3 regions of the Streptomyces sp. P5F9 genome follow, and region 3 is predicted to be linked to each of the others. Evidence: riboswitches for the same ligand, from Rfam matches in the RefSeq annotation. Region 3 holds a riboswitch; each other region holds the start of a gene.

Region 1 (5,191 bases), on a different contig from region 3:
GGTAGTACTTCGACTCGTCGGAGACCTGCTCGTAGAAGCTGACCAGGCGATCGGCGTCGTCGACGGTGATGGGCCTGATGCGCGCGGTACCCCCGTCGCGCAGCACCACGTCGGCTTCCCAGTGGGCGGGGTACTCGTGCCGGTCCGACGAGGTCTGCATGGGGCCCAGCGTACGGCTCGCGTCCGACAACGGCGCGAGGCAGTCTGTGGGCAACAACAGAGCACGGGACGTCGGGCCGAGGCCGCGGTCCGACGACTCGCTCCGGACGGTTCGCAAGGCCGGTCCGGGGTCGCTTCACGTGTGGGAAACTGGTCTAGACAACCCTGAGACTCTGAAGGGCAGCATCACATGGCTGAGCGCCGCGTCAACGTCGGCTGGGCGGAGGGCCTTCACGCCCGCCCCGCCTCCATCTTCGTCCGGGCCACCACGGCCGCAGGTATCCCCGTGACGATCGCCAAGGCCGACGGCAACCCCGTCAACGCGGCCTCCATGCTCGCGGTTCTGGGCCTGGGCGCCCAGGGCGGCGAGGAGATCGTCCTCGCGTCGGACGCCGAGGGCGCGGACGCGGCCCTCGACCGACTGGCGAAGCTGGTCGCGGAAGGTCTTGAGGAACTCCCCGAGACCGTCTGAGCACGCCCCCCTTTGCGCCTGAACCGGCGCCGCTCTCGCGGAGGTGGTTGCGCGCCGTGAGGGTTCCTCAATTGATGGTTGCGGTGCTTTTCGCCGCAAAACACTGCACGCAACCTCGAAGGGCTCGTCCGAATTACCGGGCGAGCCCTTCGCAATTCCACTTGTGGGCAGCATAAATAATCCCCCGCGAATTAGCCTCTCTTTGTATACGGCGCCCGTGTTAATGCCGCAGGCCCGACATGTTTACGGGAGGTTGCGAAGTCCTCACACGGTCCGTGCCGTTCGCGCCGCCGGGAAAGCGCAGCCGGTGCGCGGTGCCCGCGCGCTCGGTGTGCAGGGCGGTGATCGCCCGGGCACGCTCGCTGTCGCCACGCGCCACCGCGTCCACGATGGCCCCGTGCTCGGCCCAGGACTCCACGGGGTTGGCCGGGGCGTCCACCGCGTACATCCAGGCGATCTTGTGCCGCAGCTGGGTCAGCATCGAGGTCAGCGCGGGGCTTCCGGAGGCCTGTGCCAGCGTCTCGTGGAACCAGCTGCCCAGGGAGCGCAGATCCTCGCTGTTGCCCCGCCTGGCGCGCTCCTGGCCCAGCCTGACGAGGCCGCGCAGCACCTTGAGGTGGGCCTCGGTGCGCCGCTGGGCGGCCCGCGAGGCGCCGAGCGGCTCCAGCAGCATCCGCATCTCCAGCAGGTCGGCGGCCTCCTGCTCGGTCGGCTCCGCGACGCACGCGCCCGCGTGCCGCCGGGTCACGACGAATCCCTCGGCCTCCAGCGTGCGCAGGGCCTCCCGGACGGGGACGCGCGAGACCCCGTACCGGCGCGCGAGGAGTTCCTCCGTGAGGCGGCTGCCGCGCTCGTAGACACCGGCGACGATGTCGTCCCGGATCGCCGTGCATACCGAGTGCGCCGGAATACGCATGTCCGACCTCCGCCTTAATCCCCGTGAAACGTCGACGATTGACGTGTGTTCCGTGACTCTATTGCAATGAGCGGGAATTTCCGATGGCGGGCCGGAATCCATGGATATTTTTTGGACAGGAGGGCTCCGGAAACGCCGAAAGCCCCGGCCGCGCGGGCCAGGGCTTCGGGAAGTGCGGCGGTGCGCCGTCAGACGTTCACACCGTGCTTGCGGAGGTAGGCGACGGGGTCGACGTCGGAGCCGTACTCGGCGGTCGTGCGGGCCTCGAAGTGGAGGTGCGGGCCGGTGACGTTGCCGGTCGCTCCGGAGAGGCCGATCTGCTGGCCCGGGGTGACCGTCTGGCCGACGGAGACGCCGATGGACGACAGGTGGCCGTACATGGTGTACATGCCGTCAGCCATCTTGATCACCACTTGATTGCCGTACGAGCCGCCCCAGCCGGCCTCGACGACGGTGCCGGAGCCGACCGCGTGCACGGAGGTGCCGGTCGAGGCGTGGAAGTCGATGCCGGTGTGGGCACCGGAGGACCACAGGGAACCGCCGGTCTTGTAGCCGGTGGAGACGTACGAGCCGGTGACCGGCGCGACGAAGGTGTTGAGCTTCTTGCGCTCGGCGGCGCGGGCGGCGCGTACCGCTGCCTCGCGCTCCGCCTTGGCCAGTGCGGCGGCCTTGGCGCGGGCGACCTCCTTGGCCAGCGCTTCGTCCGCGGCCTGCTGCTGGGCGACGGCCTGGGCGTCGATCTTGTCGGCCACGGAGTCACCGATGGCGATGACGGGCGTGAGACCGGTCTGCTCGGCGGCGGGCTCCGCGGCGAACGCCGGGGCGGCGGCCAGGGTGCCTACGACGCCGGAGGTGGCGAGAGCCGCGACACTCGCGGCACGAACGGTGGTGCGGTGGGTCCGGCTCGGGCGACGGTGCTTCCCGGTGGCGCGGGTGAACGCCATGGAGTGGCTGGTCCTTTCCTTCCTTCTCGCCTACCGGGTTAGCTGACGGGTTCGGAGCAGGAAGGTCTCCTACGGACACCCTCGCTGGGCGCGCGGGCGTCCGATTCACCCCAGGGACGTGGGTCCCCGGCTCCCCTGGCTCGCGCCGTACGGGGACTCGGCGATGACTGTCCGGTGCCGCGAGTGCGGCGCGGTGCCTGACGGACAGCCGCACCGACGCTAAGGCGGGCCACTTTCAATCCCCAAACGGATCACGGGTTTTGTTGCACATGCCACAGGGCAGACGGGCAACCTCTCCCCCAATTCGGACATTAGGGGGCCCTGGTGACTCTTCAGTCACCAGGGCCCCCACGCGCGCGTGCCGCTCGTCGGCTCGCTACGGGTCGTCTACTCGGCCGCGACGACGGTCACTTCACCGATGCCGAGAGCCTCCACGGGCGCCTTGATCTGCTCCGCGTCGCCGACCAGGATCGTCACCAGACGGTCCACCGGGAAGGCGTTCACGACCGCCGCGGTGGCCTCCACGGTGCCGGTCGCGGCGAGCTGCTGGTACAGCGTCGCCTGGTAGTCGTCGGGCAGGTGCTGCTCGACCTGGTCGGCCAGCGTGCTGGCGACGGCCGCGGCGGTCTCGTACTTGAGCGGCGCCACCCCGACGAGGTTCTGTACGGCGATGTCCCGCTCGGCGTCGGTGAGTCCGCCCTCGGCGAGCCTGCGGAGCACCGTCCACAGGTCGTCCAGCGCGGGACCGGTGTTCGGGGTGTCCACGGAGCCGCTGATGGCGAGCATCGAGGCGCCCGTGCCGTCGGGTGCCGAACGCAGCACCTGGCCGAACGCCCGCACACCGTAGGTGTAGCCCTTCTCCTCGCGCAGGACGCGGTCCAGGCGGGAGGTGAGGGTGCCGCCGAGGCAGTACGTGCCGAGCACCTGGGCGGGCCACACGCGGTCGTGCCGGTCGGCTCCGACGCGGCCGATGAGCAACTGCGTCTGGACGGCGCCGGGGCGGTGCACGATCACGACCCGCCCGGTGTCGTCGGCGGTCACCGGCGGCACGGGACGCGGCTGCGCGGTGGAGCCCGTCCACGAGCCCAGGGTGTCGGCGAGGAGCGCGTCCAGGTCGATGCCCGTGAGGTCGCCGACGACCACGACAGTGGCCGTCGCCGGGCGGACGTGCCGCTCGTAGAAGGCGCGTACGGCCCCGGAGTCGATCTTCTGGACGGTCTCCTCGGTGCCCTGGCGCGGACGCGACATGCGCGAGGTCGCCGGGAACAGCTCCTTGGAGAGCTCCTTGGCCGCGCGGCGGGACGGGTTGGCCGTCTCGTGCGGGATCTCGTCGAGGCGGTTGCGGACCAGCCGCTCGATCTCACTGTCCGCGAAGGCGGGTGCCCGCAGCGCGTCGGAGAGCAGGCCGAGCCCCTTGGCCAGGCGCGAGGCCGGGACCTCCAGGCTCAGACGCAGCCCCGGGTGGTCGGCGTGCGCGTCGAGGGTGGCGCCGGAGCGCTCCAGCTCGGCGGCGAACTCCTCGGCGGAGTGCTTGTCGGTGCCCTCGGAGAAGGCCCGCGCGGTGATCGTGGCGACACCGTCCAGGCCGGCCGGTTCGGCGTCCAGAGGCGCGTCCAGGAGCACCTCGACGGCGACGACCTGCTGGCCGGGCCGGTGGCAGCGCAGCACGGTCAGGCCGTTGCCGAGCGTCCCGCGCTCCGGGGCCGGGAAGGCCCACGGCCTGGCCTCGCCGGCCTGCGGCTGCGGGTGGAATTCCATCGTGGCGAGCTCGGTCACTTGGCCGCCTCCTCGTTCTCGTCGCCGGCCTCTGCTTCGTCATCCTCGTCCGCGATCGGCTCGTAGACGAGCACCGCGCGGTTGTCGGGGCGCAGGCGGGCCTTGGCGACCTCCTGCACCTCCTCCGCCGTCACGTCGAGGACGCGCTGCACGGCGGTCAGGGCGAGCTGCGGGTCGCCGAACAGGACGGCGTACCGGCACAGTTCGTCGGCGCGGCCCGCGACCGTGCCGAGCCGGTCCAGCCACTCGCGCTCCAACTGGGCCTGGGCGCGCTCCATTTCCTCGGCCGTGGGGCCCTCCTCGGCGAACCGGGCGAGCTCCTCGTCGATGGCGGCCTCGATCACCGGCACCTCGACGTCCCCTGACGTCTTGACGTCCAGCCACCCCAGGGAGGGCGCCCCGGCCAGCCTCAGCAGACCGAAGCCCGCCGCGACGGCCGTACGGTCGCGCCGTACAAGGCGGTTGTAAAGGAGCGAGGACTCGCCGCCGCCCAAGATGGTGAGGGCGAGGTCGGCCGCGTCGGACGCGCGCGTGCCGTCCTCCGGGAGCCGGTAGGCACACATCAGGGCGCGGGCCGGGACCTCCTCGACGACGACCTCGCGCAGCTCCCCGCCCATCGTGTCGGGCAGCACGCCCTCACGAGGCGTCGGCTTGCCGTCGTGCGACGCGATGGAACCGAAGTACTTCTCGATCCAGGCGAGCGTCTGCTCGGGGTCGATGTCGCCGACCACGGACAGGACCGCGTTGTTGGGCGCGTAGTAGGTGCGGAAGAACGCGCGGGCGTCCTCCAGGGTGGCCGCGTCCAGGTCCGCCATGGAGCCGATGGGCGTGTGGTGGTACGGGTGGCCCTCCGGGTAGGCGAGGGCGGTCAGTTTCTCGAACGCGGTCCCGTAGGGCACGTTGTCGTAGCGCTGGCGGCGCTCG
Region 2 (5,191 bases), on a different contig from region 3:
TGCTCGTCAGCAAGGGCCAGCTGGACGCTGTACGCAAGAACGTCGCCGCCGGCAAGCAGCCCTGGCTGAAGGCGTACTTCGGGATGCGGGACAGCAAGTACGGGTCGTACAAGTACACGGCGAAGCCGTACGCGGACGTCGACTGCCCCTGGAACGGCAAGGCCGCGCACGGCTGTGTCGAGGAGCGCGAGGACGCGATCGCGGCGTACACGCAGGCGTTGCTGTTCAGCATCACCGGGAAGCAGCATCACGCGCTGAAGGCGCGGGAGATCATGGACGACTGGTCGGCGAAGATGAGGGAGCACACCTCCGACGACGCCGGGCTGCAGACCGCGTGGGCCGGTTCGACCTGGGCGCGGGCTGCGGAGATCGTGCGGTACGCGCCCGGCGCCGGCTGGCCGGCGGACCGGGTCAAGCGGTTCGGGACGATGCTGCGTACCGCCTACGAACCGGAAGTCACCAAGAACCTGCCGGACTACAACGGCAACTGGGACCTCGCGATGACGGACGCGGCGATCGGTATCGCCGTGTTCCTCGACGACCACAAGGCGTTCGACGCCGCCGTCAAACGTTTCCGCGACCGCGTGCCCGCCTACTTCTACCTCGCCAAGGACGGCAAGGTGCCGCTCACCCCGGTGGGCTCGAAGGTCACCACCCCGCAGAAGCTGACGACGTACTGGTTCAAGCAGACGACCTTCAAGGACGGCGTCGCCCAGGAGACGTGCCGCAACTTCAAGCACGTCGGGTATTCGCTGGCGGCCACCGCGCACATCGCCGAGACCGCCTGGCACCAGGGCGTCGACCTCTACGACGGGGTCAAGGACCGGCTCAGGGCGGCACTCGAATTCCACGCCCGCTACCAGCTCGGCGAGCCCGCGCCCGCCTGGTTGTGCGGCGGCAAGGTCGACCGGAACATGGGGCCCGACCTGGAGGTCGCCGTCAACCACCTGGAGGGCCGGCTCGGAGTGAAGGTGCCCGCCGCGCACAAGCTCGCCGAGTCCACCCGCCCGGCCGGCAGCGACGACCTCTTCGTCTCCTGGGAGACCCTCACGCACGCCGGGAACACCGCCGACTGAAACCTGTGTGACATCGGACCCCGCGGATGGCGTATAGTTGTAATCACAACGGCGCGGGGTGGAGCAGCTCGGTAGCTCGCTGGGCTCATAACCCAGAGGTCGCAGGTTCAAATCCTGTCCCCGCTACTAAGGCCAAGGGCCGGAATCCAGAAATGGATTCCGGCCCTTGGTGTTTCTCCCCCCTTCCCCCCTCTCCCGATGTCCTCGATCGGCTCACACCGCTCGCCGCCCTCCCTCCGTCACGAAAAACTGGACGCGTGGAGGAGGGTCCGTATGTGCGAGCCGGCGGGCGCCTGCCCGGCGATCCCGTGCCCGACCCCGGCCTCGGCCCCGTCGAAGGACGGCGGATCTCGTACACCCGCACCACCGTCCGCCGCCTGCCCGCGCTGCTGCTGATCGTCGGGGCGTTCTACGACTACCTCACCCCGCAGGCCTTCACCGCGGCCCCGCTCTTCACCGCCGCCCCGCTGGTCGCCGCCCCGCTCTACTCCCGGCGCGGTACGGTCCTCACCGGTCTGGCGGCCGTCGCCGTCGTGCTCGCGGTCCACGTCAGGCTGGGCATCGTCCTCGACATCGACGCGGTCACCGAGGTGGTCACCGTGGCGACGGTCGCCGTGCTGGCCGTCCTCATCAACCTCCTGGTCCGCCGCAGCAGCGAACAGCTGGCCTCCGCACGCGAGATCGCCGAGGCCGCTCAACGGGCCGTACTGCCCGAACCGGCCGAGCGGATCGGCGGGTTCGAGATCGCGGCACGGTACGAGGCGGCGCAGGAGGGCGCGTTCATCGGCGGCGACCTGTACGCGGTGCAGGACACCCCGCACGGCGTGCGGCTGGTCGTCGGTGACGTGCGCGGCAAGGGCATGGGCGCGGTCGCCGCCGTCGCCGTGGTCATCGGGGCGTTCCGGGAGGCCGCCGAGCAGGAGGTCACCCTGGAGGCGGTCGCGCAGCGGCTGGAGCGGGCGCTGGCGCGCGAGGGCACCCGGCGCGACGGTCTCGACGCGTTCGAGGGGTTCACCACGGCCGTCCTCGCCGAACTCCCGCACGGCGACGGCGTCGTACGGATCGTCGACCGGGGCCATCCGCCGCCGCTGCTCCTGCACGAGGACGGCACCGTACGCACGTTGCAGGTCCAGGAGCCCGCACTGCCCCTGGGAATGGGCGAGTTGGGGGTCTGGCCCGACCGTGCCGAGGAGTTCGCGTTCCCCGGCGGGGCCACCCTCCTCGTCCACACCGACGGGCTGTCCGAGGCGCGCGACTCCCACGGCGTCTTCTACGACCCCGGTGCTCGGCTGGCCGGCCGGACCTTCCGCAGTCCCGAGGCGTTGCTCGGCATCCTCGCCAAGGAGGTGCGTCGGTACTCCGGGGGCTGGATGACGGACGACATGGCGATGATCGCCGTACGGCATCCATGACCGTCATCACGGCGGGTGACCGGGCGGGAGCCCTCCGCATAACAACTGACATGCCGTCAATACCTGTGGGAATTCTGAGACTCGGCCAACTCGCCCGTTTTTCGCCGGTGGTGGGCCGTTCGTCCAGCAAGGAAAGGTTAATGATCAAGCCGAACAGCTTGGAAACGGGCGCCCGTGTCTATTAACGTTCGATAACGCAGCGCGGTCGTCCCAGCCGTCACAAGAGATGGCTCCGTGCGCACGTGCCGAATCCCGCAAGGGAACCGGGGAACCACCACCTTGGGGTGAATCGCTCGTCGACCGCCGTGGCAACACGGCAGGTATACGCGCGTAGGAGACCTTCCTGCTCCGAACCCGTCAGCTAACCCGGTAGGCGAGAAGGAAGGAAAGGAGCACGCCCACGTGGCGTCAAACCAGGCTGCCCCAGAAGCCCCTGTCGTCTACGGCGGTTACCGCCCCGACGAGGGCCCCTGGGAGGAGTGGAATCCCAGCGCGGAGTCCGTTGCTCCCAACCGCGGCAAGCACCGTGTCGCCAAGCAGCGTGGTGGCGGAGGATTCGCCCGCAGCTCCACCGTCCTGGGCGTCGGTGTCATAGCCGCCGTCAGCGCGGGCGGCATGGCCAGCGCCAACACCGGCAAGCCGCCGGTCTCCATCTCCCTGCCCGACCTGCCCTCCGTGGGCCACCTGCTGGACGACTCGTCCAGCAGCACCCCCAAGGGTTCCGCCACGCCGCTCAGCAGTGTCGGGGTCAGCACGACCGAGACCGCCAAGGGCGCCTCGGACGCGGGTGAGCTGCTGCGCAACCGGATCATGGCGCAGGCCGAGTCGCAGCAGGTACAGGTCGACGGCAAGTCGAAGGCCGCCGTCGAGGCCGCCGTCGCCAAGCAGGTCGACGCCGCCGCCGCCAAGGCCGAGAAGGACGCCGCGAAGAAGGCCGCCGACGCGAAGAAGGCCGCGGAGGCCGCCGCGGCGAAGAAGGCCGAGGCCGCGAAGCTCGCCGCGCTGGCCAAGCAGTACACGCTGCCGGTCGGCTCGTACACGATCACCGGCACCTTCGGCCAGGCCGGCTCGATGTGGTCCTCCGGGTATCACACGGGTCTCGACTTCGCCGCGCCCACCGGCACGCTGATCAAGGCCATCCACAGCGGCACGGTCACCGAGGCGGGCTGGGCCGGGTCCTACGGGTACCGCACGATCCTCACCCTCGACGACGGCACCGAGCTGTGGTTCTGCCACCAGTCCTCGATCAACGTCAGCGTCGGGCAGAAGGTCTCCACCGGCGAGGTCATCGGCCGCGTCGGCGCGACCGGCAACGTGACCGGGCCGCACCTCCACCTGGAGGTGCACATCAACGGCGCCGCCACCGCGAGCGACCCGGCGCCCTGGCTGCGCAGCAAGGGCCTCAACCCCTGATCTCTCCCTGATCGTCTGGAATATCCGGTTCCGGCCCGGCGGTTGAGGTGAAGCATGACTTCTCTTCGCAAGCTGGGCCGGTCCGACCTGGAGATCTTCCCGCTGAACCTCGGCGGCAACGTGTTCGGCTGGACCGCCGACGAGGCGGCCTCCTTCGCCGTGCTCGACGCCTACACGGCCGCGGGCGGCAACTTCGTCGACACCGCCGACTCGTACTCGGCGTTCGCGCCGGGCAATCACGGCGGCGAGTCCGAGACCGTCATCGGCAAGTGGCTCAAGGCCCGCGGCAACCGTGCCGACGTCGTGATCGCCACCAAGGTCAGCCAGCACCCCGACTACCCCGGCCTGTCCGCCGCCAACATCAAGGCCGCCGCCGACGCCTCGCTGCGTCGCCTGGGCACCGACTACATCGACCTGTACTACCCGCACTTCGACAAGGAGGACGTGCCGGTCGAGGAGATCGTCGGCACGCTCGACGAACTGGTCAAGGCGGGCAAGGTGCGGCACATCGCCGCCTCCAACATCTCGCCCGAGCGCCTCCAGGCGTCCCTGGACTTCTCCGACCGCGAGGGCCTGGCGCGCTATGTCGCCATCCAGCCCCACTACAACCTCGTCTCCCGCGACACCTACGAGGGCGAGCTGCGGGACGTCGCCGAACGCGGAGGACTGTCGGCCCTCCCGTACTTCTCGCTGGCCGCCGGCTTCCTCACCGGCAAGTACCGCCCCGGTACGACGGTCGACAGCCCGAGGGCCGGGCGCGCGGCGGAGTACCTCAAGTCGGAGCGCGGCCAGAACGTCCTCACCGCCCTGGACGAGGTCGCCCAGGCCCACGACGCCCCGGTCGCCACGGTGGCCCTCGCCTGGCTCGCCGCCCAGCCCACGGTCGCGGCCCCGATCGCGTCGGCCCGGACGGTCGAGCAGCTCCCCGCACTGCTCGGCGTGGCGGAACTGGAGCTGACGGACGCGGAGATCGCCCGCCTCACGCAGGCATCGGCGTAGGTGTCCTTGGAGCTATGACCGGTACGGGTTGTACAGGGGACTCCCGTACGACCCGTACACCGGCGGCCACGGCGGCACCACCACCGGTACCGGCGGCGCTGTCCGCCGCGCCGCGTAGTCCAGCGCGGGCCGTGCCACCTCCCGGCGCAGCCACAGCTCGTGCAGCAACTCCCTTTCCCGTACGACGAAGTCGGCGCCGGCGCGGCCCCGCGTGGCCCGGTACCGCAGGAACGCCAGGGAGGTCGCGTACGCCTCGTACTGGGCGACCGAGCGGGCCGCCTGCCTGCCGAG
Region 3 (5,191 bases):
ACGACCGGTATGTTTTCGATCACCTGATAAGAACGGATATTTATCGACTTGCACGGAAGTAGTGGATGGTGTCCCGAACCGCACTGGAAGCCGAACCCGAAGACCAACCGCCCCCCGAGGACGACCACGCCTTCGTCGGCCGGCCCAAGGGGCTGCTCACGCTCCCCGGGCTTGAGGTCTGGGAGCGCTTCTCGTTCCTCGGCATGCAGGCCATCCTCGTCCTCTACTTCGCGGATACCGTCGCGCACGGCGGCATGGGCATGTCGGCCACCACCAAGCTCGCCACGGTGAAGCTCTACGACGACGTCTCCAAGCCGGCCTACTTCGGCGTCAACGGCGCGATCGCGGTGGCCGCGGGCCTCGCGGTGACGGCCGCCGCGCCGTGGCTGCGCCGCACCATGCACCCGGTCCACTGAACCCAGGGGTCCCTCATGCGCATCCGTACGTCCTTCCCCCACGAGACGACACACGAGGACCTCCGTATCCCGCTGCCCGACGGAACACTCCTCTACGCGCGCGTGTGGCGCCCGGTGACGGACGAACCCGTCCCGGCACTCCTCGAATACCTCCCGTACCGCCTGACCGACTGGACCGCGCCCCGGGACGCCCAGCGCCACCCCTGGTACGCGGGTCACGGCTACGCCTCCGTCCGGGTCGACGTGCGCGGGCACGGCAACAGTGAGGGTGCCCCCGGCGACGAGTACGACGCGCAGGAACTCGCCGACGGCGTGGAAGTGGTCAACTGGCTTGCCGCGCAGCCCTGGTGCACCGGCAGGGTCGGCATGTTCGGCATCTCCTGGGGAGGCTTCAACTCCCTCCAGATAGCGGCCCTCGCACCGGAGCCGCTGAAGGCGATCGTCACCGTCTGTTCGACCGACGACCGCTACGACAACGACGTGCACTACATGGGCGGTTCGGCCCTCGCCGTCGACCTGCACGCCTGGGCGGCCACCATGCTCGCCTTCGTCGCCCGCCCGCCGGACCCCGAGTACGCGGGCCTGATCTGGCGCGACATGTGGCTCAAACGCCTCGAACAGATCGACCCGTTCATCCACACCTGGCTCGCCCACCAGATCCGCGACGACTACTGGAAGCACGGCAGCGTCTGCGAGGACTACGGCGCGATCGGCGCGGCCGTCCTCGCGGTGGGCGGCTGGCACGACCCGTACCGCGACACGGTCCTACGGCTCGTCGAACACCTCCCGCCGGACCGCGTACGCGGCCTCATCGGCCCGTGGTCCCACCAGTACCCGGACCGCGGCCTGCCACCGGGCCCCGCGATCGGCTTCCTCCAGGAGACCCTCCGCTGGTGGGACCACTGGCTGAAGGGCGAGGACACAGGCGTCATGACCGACCCCGTCCTACGTGCCTACGTCAGCGACTCCCACCCCCCGGCCACGGTCTACGACGCCCTCCCGGGCCGTTGGGTCGGCGAACCCGCGTGGCCCTCGCCACACGTGAAGACGACGACGTACGGCCTCCGGGGTGCCCCCGTGATCGTCCGCTCCCCCATGCACACCGGTGTGGACGCGGGCCGTTTCTTCCCCTTCGGGAACGACGCCGATCTGCCGCCGGACCAGCGGGACGAGGACGCGCGCTCGGCATGCTTCGAGTTCGAGGTGCCGGCCGAGACGTGGGTGCTGGGGCGGCCGAGGGTACGGCTGCGGCTGACCAGCGAGGTGCCGCGCGGGCAGGTGATCGCCCGGCTGTGCGATGTCGCCCCGGACGGTGCGTCGACCCTGGTCACCCGAGGCGTGCTGAACCTGTCGGCGCGGCACGGGCGGGACCGGGCGGTGCCGTGGACGCCGGGCACCACCGAGGACGTCACCTTCGAGCTGAACGGCATCGGGCACGCGTTCCCGCCCGGGCATCGCATCCGGCTCGCGGTGTCGTCGGCGTACTGGCCGTGGATCTGGCCGCAGCCGGAGTCTTCGGCGGGGTTCACGCTGGACCCGGAGGGTAGTGCGCTCGAACTCCCGGTGCGGGAGCAGGAGTTGACGGAGGACATTCGTTTCGACGAACCCGAGGAGGCCGAGCCGCTCGGGGTCAACTACCCGGCGACCCTGGACGAACCGCGGCCCGAGCGGCTGGTCGTGCGGGACGTCGCGAAGGGCGAGTGGCGGCTGGAGGTGGACCCCCGGTACGGCGGCACGCGCGTGTATCCGGACGGGTTGGAGTTCACCGAGGACGCGTTGGAGACGTACACGATCGACGAGTCCGACCCCTTGTCGGCGCGCACGCTCTCCGAGTGGTCGATCCGGTTGCACCGGCCGGAGCTGGGGTGGGACACGAGCGTGCGTACACGGTCGGAGATTACTTGCGACGAAACGGACTTTATTACCGCCAATGAGGTCATCTGCACCGAGGGCAAAGAAGTGATCTTCCACCGCACATGGGAGAAAAGGATTCCAAGAACTGCCAGTTGAGGGCGAATGCCCGATTTGCCGTTCTTAATCCTGCCGTGAGTTGGGTCACGCGTTTCTGTGCGTGACCTGTGTCCCGGTCTGCCCGCGTTCTCCCTTACGGCATTTGACAGTTGACCCTTGGCTCGCGCAAAGGATCAAGTGCCCCATACGCCTCAGACCAAGGTCAATAGGGGTTAGATGTGATTCCGCCACTTGTTCCGGACATGTGCTCTCGCATAGTTTCCCGGCCTGTCGAGCGGAACGCCGAATCCTGCCGCCGCCCGGCATCCCAGTCACGAACTTCTCGCACGGCAGGAGCGGGGGAACCAGGTAAGTCGCCGGGCCGGTCATCGCGACCGGAACGGCTTGGGGTTAAGTCACGTCCGCAAGGGCTTGGCCGGGCACCTCCCAGCCCGAACCCGACAGCTCACCTCGCAGGCGACGGAGAGGAACCTCGTCATGCCTGCAACCGCTCAGTCCCGCCGCGCCCGCCTCGTCCGCCGTGTCGTTGTCGCCGGTACCGGTGTCGCGATCCTCGCGCTGCCTGTCGTGGGTGCGACCACCGCGTCCGCGGCCACCACGTCGACCACCGCCGCCTCGACCACGCTCGCCGGATACCCCAACACCCTTGACGGGTGGATCCGGGAGTCGCTCGCGATCATGGCGCAGAAGGGGATTCCGGGTACGTACAACGGGATCTACCGGAACGTGATCCGTGAGTCGTCCGGTAACCAGTACGCGATCAACAACTGGGACTCCAACGCGGCGGCCGGTACGCCGTCGAAGGGGCTGCTCCAGGTGATCGACCCGACGTTCAACGCGTATCACGTGGCCGGGACTTCGTTTGATCCGTATGACCCGGTTGCGAACATCACGGCTGCGTGCAATTACGCGGCGGCGGTGTACGGGTCCATCGACAACGTGTACGGGGCTTACTAGAAACTGTTGGATCAGCCACGACGGTTGTGTTTTGAGTGGCGGCGCCGTCGTGGCTGGTCGCGCAGTTCCCCGCGCCCCTGAATGCGCCCCTTCGGGGACATTCAGAACTCAGCTGAAGAATCTTTCGAGTACCAGCGCGATTCCGTCGTCCTCGTTCGACGACGTCACCTCGTCCGCGACCGCCTTGAGTTCGGGGTGGGCGTTGGCCATCGCTACGCCGTGGGCTGCCCAGTCGAACATCGGGATGTCGTTCGGCATGTCGCCGAAGGCGATGGTGTCGGACGGGGTCAGGCCCAAGTGGCGGGCGGCCAGGGCGAGGCCCGTTGCCTTGGTGATGCCGAGTGGCTGGAGTTCGACGGTGCCGGGGCCCGACATGGTGACCGAGGCCAGGGAACCGACCACCGAGCGGGCCGTGGAGGCCAACTCGTCGTCCTCCAGGGCGGGGTGACGGAGCAGCACCTTGCTGATGGGTTCGCACCAGAGGTCGTCGCGCTTGCCCACCCGTACTGCGGGGAGCGTCGGGTGCGGCATCAAGTAGCCGGGCTCGATCAGCGTCAGGCCGTCCACGCCGTCCTGGTCCACCGCCGCGTACACCTGGCCCACTTCCGCCTCGATCTTGCCGAGCGCGGTCTCCGCCAACTCCCGGTCCAGGGTGACCGACCAGAGCAGACGGTCCGCGCCGGCGTCGTACAACTGCGCGCCCTGTCCGCACACCGCGAGCCCCCTGGAGCCGAGGTCGTCCAGGAGGGGCCGCACCCTCGGGGCCGGCCGGCCGGTGACGACGAGGTGTTGGGCACCGGCCGCCGCCACCCGCCGCAGTACGGCGAGAGACCGGTCGGAGAGGGTGTCGTCGCCGCGCAGCAGCGTTCCGTCCAGGTCGGTGGCGATCAGTGCATATGCGAGGGGTGCGGCCATGATCAGAGAATACGGATAGAACGCCCCACCGACTCGACACGAACCGGACGGCTCCTGCCTTCACATGCGTTGACCGGTGTTCCGGTTGGTTTGACAGTTACGGCGGTTATGCCGACTCCCGGATCACCAGTTCGGTGGGCAGGATCACGCCCGCCGTGTCCTCGCCTGCGATCTGGGCCAACAGCATGCGCACCATCTCGGCGCTGATGCGGTCGTAGGGCTGGCGCATGGTCGTGAGGGCCGGAGTGATGGACGTGGCGGCCGCCGAGTCGTCGAAGCCTCCGACAGCGATGTCATCCGGGACCGAACGGCCGGATTGTTGAAGGGTGTTGACGACTCCCAGGGCCATCAGGTCGGAGGCTACGAAGACCGCGTCTATGTCCGGGGCCTGGGACAGGAGTCTGCGGGCTGCCTCCTCGCCGCCCGTGCGGCGGTAGTCGCCCTCCACCACCAGGGTCGGGTCATGGGGCAGGCCCGCCTCCGTGAGGACGTCTCGGTAGCCGGCCAGGCGGTCGGGGCCGCCGGGGGCGTCGAGCGGGCCGGTGACCATGCCGATTCGGCGGCGGCCGGCCGCGATGAGGTGGCGGACCATCTCCTGGGCGCCGTCGCGGTCGGCTGCGGCGACGTAGCTGTACTTGGAGGCGGTGCCCAGCGGCTTGCCGCAGGCCACCAACGGGATTCCCGCGTCCCGGAGTTCGGCCGCCACCGGGTCGCCGCTGTGGTTGGAGACGAGGAGGACGCCGTCCACGTGGCCCGAGGTGATGTACCGGGTCAGGCGACGGCGTTCGTCCTTCGACGAGGCCAGCATCAGGAGCAGTGGAATGTCGTGGCGGGCCAGGTGTTCGGTGCAACCCCGCAGCAGGACATTGAAGTTGGGGTCCTCGAAGAACTTCTCCTGCGGCTCGGTGAGGAGGAACGCCACCGAGTCCGAC

What was found. Region 3 has a riboswitch for cyclic di-AMP ahead of AC31A1_RS20910 (transglycosylase SLT domain-containing protein). Riboswitches for the same ligand answer to the same signal wherever they lie in the genome.
Region 1: it holds a riboswitch for cyclic di-AMP, as region 3 does, so the genes downstream of both, AC31A1_RS13010 (M23 family metallopeptidase) here and AC31A1_RS20910 (transglycosylase SLT domain-containing protein) in region 3, are expected to answer to the same signal.
Region 2: it holds a riboswitch for cyclic di-AMP, as region 3 does, so the genes downstream of both, AC31A1_RS31860 (M23 family metallopeptidase) here and AC31A1_RS20910 (transglycosylase SLT domain-containing protein) in region 3, are expected to answer to the same signal.

The regions. Positions count from the first base shown of each region.
Region 1 covers NZ_JBXVPZ010000058.1:15,612-20,802, forward strand. The annotation lists gene AC31A1_RS12995 (bifunctional acetate--CoA ligase family protein/GNAT family N-acetyltransferase) at 1-160, opposite strand, end outside; gene AC31A1_RS13000 (HPr family phosphocarrier protein) at 350-631, shown strand; gene AC31A1_RS13005 (GntR family transcriptional regulator) at 852-1,547, opposite strand; gene AC31A1_RS13010 (M23 family metallopeptidase) at 1,736-2,491, opposite strand; cyclic di-AMP (ydaO/yuaA leader) riboswitch at 2,505-2,664, opposite strand; gene AC31A1_RS13015 (M16 family metallopeptidase) at 2,879-4,267, opposite strand; gene AC31A1_RS13020 (M16 family metallopeptidase) at 4,264-5,191, opposite strand, start outside.
Region 2 covers NZ_JBXVPZ010000252.1:7,815-13,005, reverse strand. The annotation lists gene AC31A1_RS31875 (alginate lyase family protein) at 1-1,076, shown strand, start outside; tRNA gene AC31A1_RS31870 (tRNA-Met) at 1,129-1,202, shown strand; gene AC31A1_RS31865 (PP2C family protein-serine/threonine phosphatase) at 1,352-2,488, shown strand; cyclic di-AMP (ydaO/yuaA leader) riboswitch at 2,722-2,879, shown strand; gene AC31A1_RS31860 (M23 family metallopeptidase) at 2,891-3,901, shown strand; gene AC31A1_RS31855 (aldo/keto reductase) at 3,956-4,900, shown strand; gene AC31A1_RS31850 (PrsW family intramembrane metalloprotease) at 4,913-5,191, opposite strand, start outside.
Region 3 covers NZ_JBXVPZ010000123.1:3,850-9,040, forward strand. The annotation lists partial or broken gene AC31A1_RS20900 (peptide MFS transporter) at 69-299, shown strand; gene AC31A1_RS20905 (CocE/NonD family hydrolase) at 432-2,426, shown strand; cyclic di-AMP (ydaO/yuaA leader) riboswitch at 2,690-2,861, shown strand; gene AC31A1_RS20910 (transglycosylase SLT domain-containing protein) at 2,865-3,344, shown strand; gene AC31A1_RS20915 (HAD family hydrolase) at 3,453-4,259, opposite strand; gene AC31A1_RS20920 (LacI family DNA-binding transcriptional regulator) at 4,366-5,191, opposite strand, start outside.